2 regions of the Enterococcus sp. AMC2644 genome follow, and region 2 is predicted to be linked to the other one. Evidence: a T-box and tRNA genes for the amino acid it is inferred to sense, from the RefSeq annotation. Region 2 holds a T-box; the other holds one or more tRNA genes.
The links. The T-box of region 2 lies ahead of argS (arginine--tRNA ligase). A T-box ahead of a tRNA ligase gene usually reads a tRNA of that ligase, here a tRNA-Arg.
Positions count from the first base shown of each region.

Region 1 (7,551 bases), 1.0 Mb from region 2:
TGAATGCGAACTTTTGCAGCTACATCGCCACCATAAAGTTTTTCAACAGTTTGGCGTACAACACCACAGATATCATCTGCGATTGTCGCATCAGCAGATTTACCAGTACCGATTGCCCAGATTGGTTCATAAGCAATGACTAAATTACTTACTTGTTCATCTGTTAAATCAGCTAAACCAGCAGTGATTTGTCCTTCGATCCATTCAGCAGTTTTTCCTGCTTCATATGTTTCTAGAGACTCACCACAACAAAGAATAGGTGTCATACCATTTGCAAAAATAGCTTTTGCTTTTTTGTTGATCTCTTCATCAGTTTCATGGAAGTACTCACGACGTTCTGAATGACCAATGATGACATAGTCCACACCTAAGTCTGCTAAGGCAGCTGGTGAAGTTTCACCTGTGAATGCTCCTGAGTTTTCCCAGTAGCAGTTTTGAGCAGAGATTTTTAAATCAGTTCCTTTTGCAGCATCTACTAAAGTTTCTAAAAATAGAGCTGGAGAACCAATAACTGAATCTACTTTGTCATTACTAGGGATATTATTTTTTACAGCTTCTGCAAAAGCTTTTGCTTCAGATGCTGTTAAGTTCATTTTCCAGTTACCTGCGATAATAGGTTTACGCATTTATATGACACTCCTTTTTCAATTTGTTCATTCATAGAAAGGGCTCTTTCTATGAATGAAAAGAACAATTATTTATCGTTGATTGCTGCCAAGCCAGGTAATTCTTTACCTTCTAATAATTCTAAACTTGCGCCACCACCAGTAGAAATATGAGTAAATTTATCTGCAAAGCCTAATTGTTCAGCTGCTGCTGCAGAATCTCCTCCACCGATAATTGTTGTTGCGTCTTTTAAGTTTGCAATTGCTTCACAAACACCAATTGTACCATTAGCAAAATTAGACATTTCAAACACACCCATAGGACCGTTCCAAACAACTGTTTTCGCATCTTTTAAGATATCGCTAAATAATTCAACTGTTTTAGGACCAATATCTAAGCCCATTTGATCTACTGGCACGTCACCTTCATGAACTTCAGTTGGTACATCGTTAGAAAATTCAGCAGCTGTCACTGAATCAACTGGTAATACTAATTTATCGCCAGCTTTTTCAATTAACGCTTTTGCCAAATCAACTTTGTCAGCTTCAACTAATGATTTACCAATTTCAATTCCTTTTGCACGATAGAATGTATAAGTCATCCCACCACCGATAAGAATTTTATCTGCTTTTGGAATTAAGTTTTCGATAACACCAATTTTATCTGAAACTTTTGCGCCACCTAGAATTGCCACCATTGGACGTTTAGGTTCTTCAACTGCTTCACCGATAAATTTGATTTCTTTTTCCATTAAGAATCCAGCTACTGTTGGAATTCCTGTTGAAGCAATTCCTACGTTAGAAGCATGTGCACGGTGAGCTGTACCGAACGCATCGTTTACAAATACGTCACCTAATGATGCCCAGTATTTACCTAATTCAGAATCATTTTTGCTTTCTTTTTTACCATCTACATCTTCAAAACGTGTGTTTTCAAAGACAACTACGCCACCGTCTTCTAAGTTGTTGATTGCAGCTTCTAATGCTTCACCACGAGTTTCAGGAACGAATGTTACTTCTTTACCAAGTAATTCGCCTAAACGATCTGCAACAGGTGCTAAAGATTTACCAGCTTTATCTTCTTCTGTTTTTACACGTCCTAAGTGAGAAAATAGAATTGCTTTTCCACCTTGGTCTAATACATAGTTGATTGTTGGCAAAGCCGCTTTAATACGTGTATCATCAGTAATTACACCATCTTTTAATGGAACATTAAAATCAACACGAACAAGAACTTTTTTACCTTTTAAATCAATATCTTGTACAGTCTTTTTAGCCATGAAATTGCCTCCTAATATGGGTCTTTCTCTTTAAAAAAAGCGGAGAAGCGCGTCGCTTCCCCGCTTTGATACTGCCAATTTTGATAATTAGATTATCTTATAAATTAGCGAAGTATTCTAAAGTACGAACTAATTGTGCAGTGTATGACATTTCGTTATCATACCATGAAACAGTTTTAACTAATTGTTTGTCGCCAACTGTCATTACACGAGTTTGAGTAGCATCGAATAATGAACCGAAAGTCATACCTACGATATCAGAAGAAACGATTTCGTCTTCAGTATAACCGTAAGATTCGTTAGCAGCTTTAGCCATCACTTCATTGATTTCATCAACAGTCACTTGTTTGTCTAAAACAGTTACTAATTCAGTTAATGAACCAGTAGCAACAGGAACACGTTGAGCAGCTCCGTCTAATTTACCGTTCAATTCTGGAATTACTAAGCCGATAGCTTTAGCAGCACCAGTTGAGTTAGGAACGATGTTTGCAGCAGCCGCACGAGCACGACGGAAGTCACCTTTAGGGTGTGGTCCATCAAGAGTCATTTGGTCACCAGTGTAAGCGTGGATAGTTGTCATTAAACCTTCAACAACGCCGAAGTTATCGTTTAATGCTTTAGCCATAGGAGCTAAGCAGTTTGTAGTACATGAAGCACCAGAGATAACTGTTTCTTCGCCTGTTAAGATTTCATGGTTTGTGTTGTAAACGATTGTTGGTACATCGTCTCCACCAGGAGCTGAGATAACAACACGTTTAGCGCCTGCAGTCAAGTGTTTTTCAGCAGCAGCTTTTGATGTAAAGAAACCAGTACATTCTAGAACGATATCTACGCCTAGATCGCCCCATGGTAATTCTTCAGGGTTGCGGTTAGCTAAAACTTTCACTTCTTTACCATTTACATTGAAAGAACCTTCGTGAACTTCAACAGTACCGTTGAAACGTCCTTGAGTTGTATCATATTTTAACAAGTGTGCTAACATTTTAGCATCTGTTAAGTCGTTGATTGCAACCACTTCGATTCCTTCTACATCTTGGATACGACGGAAAGCTAAGCGTCCGATACGTCCAAATCCATTAATACCTACTTTAACTGTCATTTAAGATTTCCTCCTTATGAAAATCAAAAAAATTTTATTTTAAAGGGTTGCCCCTCTTAAAATCTCATTTGCTGCAGCTTCATCTGTGATGAGCCACGTTTGTTTTGGTGCATTTTTCATATAAGCATGAATCGCTTTTGCTTTGCTTCTCCCACCAGCTATGGCGAATACGTAAGGGATATTCTGTAAGTCTCTTAATTGTAAACCTATCCGTGGGATTTTGTAAACGACTTGCCCTTCTTCATCGAAAAAATAACCAAATGATTCAGCTACTGCATTTTTACGTTTTAACATAAAAATCTCTTCTTCAGTCATTTTTCGCCGGGCAGCCATATGCAAGGCTTTTCCGATACTGTGGATGACACAGTTTGCTTCGCTTATTAAGTTTAGAACTTCTAAAATAGAAGGTTCTTGCATCAGTGAATTATATGTAGCGGTGCTTAATTGCTCTGGTACATATAAAGCACGATATTTTCCGTTGGTTTGAATTGCCATTTCAGCACTCACAGAATTTGCTTGTACACTAACAGCCTCTCCAATACCACCTCTAGCAGGTACGAATAAATTTTCTCGTTGTTCCGTTTCTAAGTTAGAAAGCTCGCTTGCAACTTGTGCCATAGTGGTTCCACCCATTACTGCAATAATGTTTTTCCCAGTTGGCAAATTTTCGTCCAATGCTTCGTTAAGAAGGTGCCCAAACTCGCTGATTACTTTTACTTGCTGATCGCTATCTCCACCTGTAATGAGGCAACGAGAGATACCAAAGTAACTAGCTAATCGCTTTTCAATCTGGTGCATTTCAAATAATTGGTCCATTGTACTCCCTAATTGATTATAAACATCTTCGCCCCTAGGCGTTAACATCATGCCACTTTTTGAAGCTTCAATCAATTTCAGTCGTTTCAATACATCCGTTTCTGTCCGCAACACACGCTCCGTCAAATCTAAACTCTCTGCCAACGTACGTCGACCAATCGGTTGCATCCAGTAAATATTTTGCAAAATTCGGTATCTTTCTTGAAGAACCGTCAAAATATCTGGAGCAATAGCTTCAATCAATTTTATTTCATCAAGCATATGCAACCTCCGTTGGACATTTTTTGTCCTAGATAGACTTAATATGACCCATGTGTTGTAAAAAAAAGCGAATTTACTTTTCAGTACCAATTCCTTACAAAAATAATTTTAGCATGTTCTTTTTTATTTATCAACTAATACTCAAAGAAAAACACAAAAATTACTTATTTTCCTGAATTCATCACAAAAAACAAAGGAATTTCACAAAAAAGTCATGAAACCCCTATCAGTGCTCATTTTTCATCGTACCGTTTACGTTTAGCCGACGATGGAATTTTTAATAAATCGCGATATTTCGCAACAGTTCTTCGTGAAATGTCTATTCCTTCTTCACTCAAAAGATCAACTAATTTTTGATCAGATAACGGTTTAACTTTATTTTCTGAATCCACTAATTTTTGCAAACGATGCTTGACATCAGTTGTCGAGTGCTCTCCTTCACCAGAAGATAATTTTTGACTAAAGAAATGCTTTAACTCAAAAACCCCAAAATCTGTCTCCAAATACTTGCCATTAACAGCTCGACTGACAGTTGATTCATGAATAGCTAATTCTTCTGAAATATCTTTTAAGATTAATGGTTTAATAGGGTGCTCTTTTTTTAAAAAGAATTCTTGTTGTCGTTCAACAATCGCTTTTCCCACATTATAAATAGTATCTCCGCGTTGTTCGACGGTTTTTTTCAACCATTCAAAAGCTTGCTGTTTTTCTTTAAGATAGTTTAATACTTCTACATCGCCACTTTGCTTCATTTGTTCAAAGTAATTTTGCTGAAACTTGATTTCGGGCATCCCGCTGCGGTTAGACAAAACTGTCACTTGTTGTTCTTCAACTTTAACAGTTAAATCAGGAATGATATACAAGCCTTCTGTTGAACCAAACACTGCGCCTGGGGTAGGGGTTAATGTTTGAATATAATCAAATACTTTTTGCACATCTGTTAAAGAGATGGCTAATTTTTTAGTGATACTTTCCCATTTTCGTTCAACTAATTCCGTGAAGTATTCTTCTAATATTAAATAAGCAATTTCTGGCGCATAATTGTCTCGCTCAGTCTGTAACATCAAACATTCCTGTAGATTTCTAGCACCTACGCCCGCTGGCTCTAATTGCTGAATTAATGTCAAAGCATCCAATAGTTGAATAGATGTCCCACCAGTTTGTTCAACCGCTTCATCCAATGCGATAGTCAAATACCCATTTAAATCAATATATTCTACTAAATAAAGAACAAGCGTCCTTAAATAAGTATCACGATAATTCAAATGAATTTGATCAATTAAATGTTCAAATAATGAAATTGTCGTATCAGGAATTTGATTTAAACGAGTCATTTCTGTACCTGTTGATGTGCGTGGCTTTGAGTAGTTTGAAGTATAATTAGGTTGAATTACATCAAGTAGTGGATTCTCTAATGCTTGATTATCAATAAACTGTGTCAGTTCTTCAGTAGAAAATTGCAAAATTTGAATGGATTGCTGTAACTTTTGCGTCATAGCAAGCTTCTGTGTTTGCTTTTGCTGTTGCGAAAACTGTTGTTCAAATTTCATTTTAGATTTCCCCTTGTTTTTTTTCTTAAAGTTCGCTAAACTATGTAAAGTGTTCAGCACCTTTAGTGTAGTGGATATCACGCAAGATTCCGGTTCTTGAGACAGGGGTTCGATTCCCTTAAGGTGCGTTCGTGTAACTGATTACATTATACTTGATACTACATTAAATGGCAAAATCCTATCGACTAGTCGTTTTTGACATACAAGTAGTGGTAATTTTATTGTATGCTTTAGACATTATGATAAATGCTGTAGCAGGCGAGTTAAAAGCTAGACTCCAAATTGGAATCTAGCTTTTAATTCGCCTTACCTAATTGGAGTCATTTACAAAAGAAAATATTCAAAATAAACTCTCTGAAAGAGTGATAATTTCGGCCACTATATACGTATCATTAGCTATACTATTACTTTTAACCTTTTTCATCTAGAAACATTTTATGTACTCGTTTTATTTTCCACTACTCTTAAACGCATTATTGTTTTTAGTCCTAAGTGTAGCTTCTTACTGGTTTGTCTTAAAAACCAAAGAGAATTAATTGAACAAAATTTGATTGATGATTGAGATCTTAGACAAAATTTTTCTTTTGTTTAAAACCACTCTTTGTTTATCAAAAAAACACTAAGTCACTACACCTTTTAAAAAGAAGGCAGACAAAATCATCTATATTTTTTCAGTAATTTTCTTGAAATTCCCCGGTCATTTTCTTTTTCAAGGAAACTATGTTATACTTAGGTAACGCGAAAGATATTTTTATGCGACACTTTAATTTGTTTTTAGGAAATTTATTCACACTGGCGTAACTACAGGGTTACAAGGATGTATTAGAGGTTAGGGAATACATCGTTTAAATGAGAAATAGTTAATTTTTAGTAATAGTTATAATTGATATCAACTTTAAAATAAACATATTGATTCGTCAGATAGCCTTCTCTTTTCTAGAGAGGGCTATCGTTCATTTCCAGAGTCTTTTAATTCACATAGATAAAGAGCACCCAAAAGCTTGTTAACAAACTTTTGGGTGCTCTTTTATGATTATAATTCTTCTTCCTCATCATCAAATTCATCGTCGTCATCATCGTCAATGATTGTTAAGTCTTCTTCAATACTTCCAGGAAGCTCTTCTTCATCATCGTCATTTGTAGCGCCGATTTCTTGTAAATCAGAGTTGTATGCTGAGATTTCTTCATCTTCATCGTCATCATCAAATAAATCATCATCATCTTCTTCATCCGTTAGATCTGCATCTTCTGGATCATCATCGTTGTAGTCAATTGCATCTTCATCATCACTAATAAAGGCATTTACTTTCTTACGTTTACGACGGCGTGGTGCATCTTCGTCATCTTCGTCAATTCCATGGTTTACTTCTTCGTCAATCGAATCAATGGCATACCATGAACGTAAGCCCCAACGATTATCACCTAAAGAAATGAAACTACCATCAATGTTTAAGTCTGTATAAAACTGCGCCAATGAATCACGAATATCACTATCAGATTTTCCTAAATAGGTTTGAATCTCATTTACTAAATCTGAAAAATCCATTACATCACCTTTTTGAGATAAAATTGCATGAGCAACTTCAATCATGGATAATTCGTTTCTATTTACACCTTCAAATACATTAATTTCCAATCGGGACACGTCCTTTCACAGTCTACGTCTAATCATACAAAAATGTTTGCAAAAAAGCAATTTATTCTGATAAAAAACATCAAAAATCAAGCAGTAAATTCTAATGAGAGTTTATACTCACCGATTTTATCGCCTGCTGTAAATAAATCGTAATCAATAGACACTTTTCCAGAAGTCGGCTGGTCTTTTAAACTAAAGTGAAGATTATTGGTGTATGTACTGAAAAACATCACGCCATATGGAGTTTGATAACTCGTATCTGCTTTTTCTCGATAAACAAATTTTAAACGCAGGCGCATCTCGC
Region 1 covers NZ_CM177095.1:520,685-528,235, forward strand. The annotation lists gene tpiA (triose-phosphate isomerase) at 1-626, opposite strand, end outside; gene AC4BC5_RS02620 (phosphoglycerate kinase) at 695-1,885, opposite strand; gene gap (type I glyceraldehyde-3-phosphate dehydrogenase) at 1,983-2,984, opposite strand; gene AC4BC5_RS02630 (sugar-binding transcriptional regulator) at 3,024-4,061, opposite strand; gene rpoN (RNA polymerase factor sigma-54) at 4,295-5,611, opposite strand; tRNA gene AC4BC5_RS02640 (tRNA-Arg) at 5,668-5,739, shown strand; gene rpoE (DNA-directed RNA polymerase subunit delta) at 6,645-7,247, opposite strand; gene AC4BC5_RS02650 (YwiB family protein) at 7,334-7,551, opposite strand, start outside.
Region 1: it encodes a tRNA-Arg, which carries the amino acid that the T-box ahead of argS (arginine--tRNA ligase) is inferred to sense. The anticodon was not compared.

Region 2 (7,551 bases):
TTAGCTGGTTTTGATATTGTAGTTATCATCTCGCGCACGGAAGAAGATGCTAAAACTATCGAAAACTATTTTAAAATACATGCCATTTAGTAAAAATACCCAACGATAGAACACACTTTCTATCGTTGGGTATTTATTTTAATAGTTGATGTCATTTTTAATTTCTTTTCTTAAAAAATAAGACTAGAATACTCGCAAATATGACGATACCTACAATACCATAATACATGACTTGTTTCTTATGTGAATTTAATTGTGAAACATCTGTATAATTAACACGAACTTGGCCTTTTTGCGAAGTAATTAAATAGTTATCTACTTGAACTTGATTATTTTCTTCTTTCAAATCTAACCATGTGGCTTGTTTTACCGATTCTAACATGCCTACTACTTTTTTTAACCCATCTAATCCTAAATAAGGATGATAAAACGCTGAAATATAAGATTGACGATAGTTGGAAAGCATGTGTACCCGTTCTTCCATAGCAGAAAATGCTTGTTTGTCCCCTTCTTCAATAAAACCAAGTGTCTCTGGATAAACAGTCATACCGTGTAAAAAAGATGGTTGTGAGGCATATGTCGGCTGATATTCGCTTTGATAAGTTTGATCCGTTAATTGAAGACGTCCAATATATGAACTAAAATGTTTTGCAACAACTTCATACCCTTGTTGAGAAATAGCATAATGCGGTGCTTCAAACCCTAGTGGATATAAACCTTGCTCAACTAATTCAGATACGCCTTTAGTAATAGCTTCTTCTATATAGCCTCTTTCAAATTCTTCTCCAGATTTTATAAATTCTTTGTATGCTTTTTCCGTTGAAAAATCACTTTGTTTTTTTACAGGTGCTTCATCCTCTTGATAAATAGGTCGGTCATTTTCAACATCCCAAAATTCAAAGCCTTCACCTGTTTCCGAACTGCGATATTGATGTTTGTAACCGTGTAAGATAATGCTTGCTCCGTTTTCTTGCATGTATTTGAGCGTATTCAATAATTTGGGCGAATCTGAAAAATGAATCGTCTCACCATCTTTATTCGTATATATAGGAATAACCGCCACCATGTAAGGAATATTTTTGTCCTTTAAATATTCTGCTTGCTGGCGTAATTGCTGAGCATCTGCTTTGGGATGAACATCTTCCAAACGTAAATAACGAACAAATCCTTGTTGGCTTTCACCTAAAAAATCATACAGAGAGTCTGCTACTAATTGACCAAATGGTGCAAACATTGTTTCTGCAGCAAAAAAATAATTCTCATCATTTTGAACGATTAAGGGTACTTGCTGCTCTTTTTCTAAGGTAGCTGACACTTTTTGTTCAACCTCATCTTTTGATGCTTGCACATGATAAATAATCCTTTGTTCAGGTAACCTTTGAACGAAATCATCTAAAATAATCTGATCAACCAATAGCTCGCCTTCTATTTGAAACACATTCATTTTAGCCAATTGCTCTGCATTATGGCCTATCACATAAAACTTTCCATCAAATGTGTCTAATGCTTTTTTTGTTTCTGAAGAAAAAGTCGTTTTGTCTAATCCAAAATAAATAATGTGTGAACTATTTTGAATTGTATCAATTTGGATATCTGATTCCTTAATAAATTGATAGTTTATATTGAATCGACCTAAAATAGTATCTAACATGCGTAATTCATTTAACTTTTGCTCGTCTTTTGTTGAATAGATGACTAAAACGTCTTGTTTTACATTTTCTTGAGCAAAAATTTCTTTAGAATAAAAAAAGCAGATTGGTATTAAAAAAAATAATATTATTTTACGCATCTATCTCCCTCTCGACAATAGTATTGACTAAATCTATAATACAACCAAATTAAGTTCTACATGATTTTAAATAATTGTCTATACAAAAAGGACTGTGACATAAGTTGATTGACAGTAAAATATCCGAACAATAGAAGATTGGTCCTCGTTGTAACTTCGCCTCGATTTGGCGTAACTCATTCTATTTTGTTCGGATATTTTCGGCTTATTTTTACTTATGTCACAGACCTACAGACTATTTTTACTTACATTTTATCTGGTGCATGCAAACCTAAGAGACGTAAATCTTCTTTTAACAAAACAGTAACTGCATAAACTAATGCTAAACGTGCTTCTTTTTGCTCATGTTCTGCTAAAATTTTCGTATTTGCATAATATTTGTTAAATGCTTGTGCCAATTTAATGGAATGTTTCGCAATGATAGATGGTTCGTATTTGTCTGCTGCTTGTTGAATTGTTTCTGGGTAACGTTGAATTAATTTAATTACATCCCAGCTTTCCTCATCATTTAAAGCATAGCTTTTTGTTTCATCTGGAATAAATTCAGCTTTGGCTAATAAACTCATTGCACGCGCATGTGCATATTGAACATACGGTCCTGTCTCCCCTTCAAAACGAACGACTTCTTCTAAAGTGAAATCAAAGTTATTTAAGCGATCATTTTTCAAATCATGGAAAACAACTGCCCCTACTCCTACTTGCTTAGCGACCTCTTCTTTGTTTTCCAAGGTTGGATTTTTCTCACTAATTTGTTCTTTAGCTGAAGCAATTGCCTCGTTTAATACTTCTTCTAATAAAACAATTTTACCTTTACGTGTCGATAATTTTTTCCCATCTTTAGTAATTAGACCAAATGGAATATGGTACATATCATCTGCCCAATCAAAGCCCATTTCTTTTAATACAGCTTTTAATTGTTTGAAATGATAACTTTGTTCATTACCAACAACATACAATGATTTACCGAAATTATACGTACGCTTGCGGTAAATTGCCGCTGCCATATCACGTGTGATATATAAGGTTGCACCGTCTGATTTACGGATTAGTGCAGGATTCAAATCATAGTTTGCTAAATTAACAATCTCTGCTCCTTGGTCCTCTTTTAGCAAATGTTTTTCTTCCAACATTTCTACAACTTCATCCATCTTATCGTTGTAGAAAGCCTCCCCATTTAAGGAATCAAAAGATACTTCTAACATATCATAGATTTTATTAAATTCTTTCATTGATTCATCACGGAACCATTGCCATAATGCGATAGCTTCTTCGTCGCCATCTTCCAATTTTTTAAACCAAGCACGTGCTTCATCTTCTAAAGTTTTATCTTCTTCTGCTTTTTCATGGAAATCTACGTAGAGACGCAATAATTCAGTAATTGGCTCATTACGAACAGCTTCTTCTGACCCCCATTTTTTATAAGCTACAATTAATTTACCAAACTGAGTGCCCCAATCTCCTAGGTGATTAATACGAATGGGTTGGTAGCCCACTTTCTCTAAAATAAAGCCAATTGAATTTCCGATAACAGTTGAACGTAAATGTCCCATTGAAATTGGTTTAGCAATATTAGGAGATGACATATCGATTGGAACATTCGCATTATTTCCTTCATTACTATCACCAAAATGATTTTTTTCTTTCACAACAGCTGCTAAAACATTTTGACTAATTACCGCTTTATTCATAAAGAAATTCAAATACGGTCCGACTACTTCAATTTTTTCAAAAGATGAACCATCAATTTTTTCAGCTAAATCAGCAGCAATTTGTTGCGGGGCTTTACGATAAACTTTTGCCAAGGCAAATGCTGGAAACGCTACGTCTCCATGGTCAGCTGATTTGGGATTTTCTAGCAATTGTTGGACTTGTTCTAATGATAAATCTTCTTTGACAACATCAAAAATTGCTTTTGATACAATGTCTTTGTTATTCATAAATTATTTCCTCCTAAAATTAGTCTCATTGATTTTTTATGCGACAGCAAACAAAAAGTCCCTAGTGTAAAAAACACTAGAGACGAGAATTCCCGCGGTACCACTCTGATTGTTCGAAAAAATCGAACCCACTTTATCTGATAACGGTAGACACCGTTTGCTTAGCAAATTTTCACAAGTACGCTTCGCTTTTCTTCTTTTATTCGGCTTCCACCCTCCCGAATTCGCTAGTAAAAAAATAAAAAGTTACTCTCTTGATCACTAAATCATGTATGAAATGTACACTGATTATAGCAAATCTTTTTTTATTGCGCTAGTCTTGTGTTCAATTTTAACTATTTGGAATAAATAAGTGGCCTAAAGTTGCAGCCATAATTGCTTTAATTGAATGCATCCGATTTTCTGCTTGCTCAAATTGTTTAGCATGTTTCCCACGAAAGACTTCATCGGTAACTTCCATTTCACTTAAGTTAAACTTATCTTGAATACTTTGACCATAATCCGTCTCTGCATCATGAAAAGCAGGTAAACAATGCAGGAAAATCACTTGTTCATTCTGTGTTTTTTCAACCATTGCTTGATTGACTTGATAAGAAAGTAATAGTTCAATTCTCTCAGCAAATTTATCCTCTTCACCCATCGATACCCAAACATCGGTATATAATACGTCTGCATGTAAAACACCTTCATCTACATTCGCTGTCACTAAAATTTCAGCACCTGATTGTTGAGCATACTCTTTTGCTAAAGCAATTAACTGTTCGTCAGGCTGTAATTCTTTTGGCGCAACAATTCGAACGTTTGTCCCCAAAATAGCTCCTGTAATTAAAAGTGAACGGGCAACATTATTACGTCCATCACCACAATAGACGAGATTAATCCCCTTGACTTTACCAAAATTCTCTTGAATCGTTAAGTAATCCGCAATCATTTGTGTTGGATGCCATTCATCCGTCAGACCATTCCATACAGGGACGCCCGCATGTTCTGCTAAAGCTTCAACCACTGCTTGGCTTGAGCCACGATATTCGATACCGTCAAACATACTTCCTAAAACTTTCGCAGTATCTTCAACTGATTCTTTTTTCCCTAATTGAATATCGTTGGCACCCAAAAATTCCGGATGCGCACCTAAATCAACAGAAGCAACGGTAAATGCTGCCCGTGTTCGTGTTGAAGTTTTTTCGAATAGTAAGGCAATGTTTTTCCCTTCTAAATAACGATGAGCAATCCCTTGGTTTTTTAGTTTTTTCAAATGTTGGGATAAATCAATTAAATACTGTAATTCTTGTTGTGTAAAATCTTTTTCTGCTAAAAAACTTTTTCCTTGAAATTCCATCGTTTTCCTCCATCCAATTCAACCTACAGCTACTTTTATTTCTGTTCCAAACGAATCAATTGTATTACTGATAAACACTGATTTCACACCCGCCAATAGAGCTTTGTGCGCACTATCTAGTTTTGGTAGCATGCCACCAGTAACTACTTTTTCTGTCTTTAATTGAGAAATTTCTGCCACAGAAATTTCTTTTAACCATTCAGATTCTTTTTTTATTCCTGGAACATCTGTTAACAGATATAATTTTTCTGCCTTAATACTCGCAGCAACTTTACAAGCGACTTCATCAGCATTGATGTTTAACCATTGTCCAGATTCAGTGATTCCTAATGGTGCAATAATCGGGATATGCTTTTTTTCAATTAGGATGTTTAAAAGTTGACTATTGATTGCTGTTACTTCACCAACGAAACCCAATTTTTCTTCATCAATAACTTTCCCTTGAATTAATTGATCACAGCCAGCATTCACCCCCAGCGTAGGAAAACCTGCTTGTTGAAAATGTGTTGTAATCATTGGTTGCACTTGACCTAATAAAACCATCCGAGTGATTTCTAAGGTTTTTTCAGAGGTGACACGTAATCCCTGTTTGACTTCTACTTTAACGCCTAAAGTATCCATCATTTTTGAAATATAATGTCCTCCTCCATGAACAATAATCACACGATATCCTTGGTTTTGCCAAGAAGAAATTTTCTGAAAAAAAGCATCATTTAAATTATCTGAAGCAACACCGCCCATTTTTACTACTATTGTTTTCATATTCATTTCCTCCTATGTGTGATAAAGTGCATTAATTTTAACGTAATCATACGTCAAATCACAGCCCCAAGCCTGTCCAAATTGATCGCCATCATTTAGATACACGCTTATTTTAATCTCTTCTTCACTTAAATTTTCTTCCATTTGTTCTATATCAAATTCAAGTGGCTCGCCTGCTTTAAATACGGGGATTCCCGCAAGTTCAATCGTTACCTTTGTTGGATTAAATTCAACACCGCTATAACCAATTGCGCATAAAATACGCCCCCAATTTGGATCTTTACCAAAAATAGCTGATTTTACTAGCATTGAACCAACAATCGCTTTCGCAATCATTCGAGCATCGCTAGCGGTTTTTGCTCCAACTGTATCCACTTCAATTAATTTAGTTGCCCCTTCACCATCTTTTGCAATTAATTTTGCCAATTCTGTGAGTACAACTGCTAGCATTTCTTTAAATTGTTTATAGGCTGTATTTTTTTCAGTAATTTCTTGATTTTTAGCCAATCCATTTGCCATTACAACTACCATGTCATTGGTCGAAGTATCACCATCAACTGTAATTTGGTTAAAAGTCACCTCTGTCAACTCTTTTAATAAAGATTGTAACAATATGGATGAAATTGCCACATCCGTAGTAACAAAGCCTAACATTGTCGCCATATTGGGATGAATCATTCCTGAACCTTTACTGCATCCAGAAATCGTCACTTGCTGATTGTCAATAACTCCTGTTACAGTAATTGCTTTTTCAATCGTATCTGTCGTTAAAATAGCTTTTTGAAAATTTTCTGGTTGCTGATGATTCGATTGATGTAATAATTCAACTCCTGTTACAATTTTTGGCATCGGTAATTGATGGCCAATCACCCCTGTTGAAGCAACTGCAATTAAGGAAGAATCAATTCCTAATTTTTTGCCTGCTAAATTTTGCATTTGTTGTGCATTTATCAAACCTTCTTCGCCAGTACAAGCATTTGCATTTCCTGAATTTACAATAATCCCTTGAATTTTACCAGTCTGTATTACTTCTTTGCTCAATTTAATAGGTGCCGCTTGTACTTGATTTGTTGTGAAAACGCCAGCCACACTCGCTGGTACTTCTGAATAGATCCAACCTAGATCTAATTTTTTTCTTTTTAATCCACAATGAATGCCATCCGCATAAAAACCAATTGGACTAGCAATCGAACCTTTAATTTTTTCCATTTAGTTTATTCGCTCCTTACGGGAATAATGGTATTTGGGTTAACCCACAAGTCTCTTCAATTCCCGCCCATAAGTTAAAATTCTGAATCGCCTGACCAGCAGCACCTTTCATCAAATTATCAATGACTGCTACTACAGTTAGCGTTTGATTTTCTTCATTTAAACCAAAACCAATATCACAAAAATTCGTTCCTGTTACTTGGCGTATTTCTGGTAAACTACCAACTGGTTGTACACGGACAAACGGTTTGGTTTGATAGCTGTCAAATGCTTGTTGTATTTGCTCAATCGTTACATTTGGTTTGACTTTGGCATAAAGTGTCATAAAAATTCCACGCTTAATAGGAATCAAACTAGTTGTAAATTGAATAGTTGACAGTTGTGAATCGAATGTTTGTAAAAATTGAATAATTTCTGGAATATGTTGATGTTGATTTAACTTATACATCGTCATATTTTCATCAACTGTCACATAATGACTACTATCTGATAATTGCTTCCCTGCACCAGACAAG
Region 2 covers NZ_CM177095.1:2,582,181-2,589,731, reverse strand. The annotation lists gene AC4BC5_RS12630 (arginine repressor) at 1-90, shown strand, start outside; gene AC4BC5_RS12625 (DUF2334 domain-containing protein) at 158-1,789, opposite strand; gene argS (arginine--tRNA ligase) at 2,035-3,726, opposite strand; T-box leader at 3,802-3,997, opposite strand; gene argF (ornithine carbamoyltransferase) at 4,058-5,065, opposite strand; gene argB (acetylglutamate kinase) at 5,084-5,827, opposite strand; gene argJ (bifunctional ornithine acetyltransferase/N-acetylglutamate synthase) at 5,840-7,036, opposite strand; gene argC (N-acetyl-gamma-glutamyl-phosphate reductase) at 7,053-7,551, opposite strand, start outside.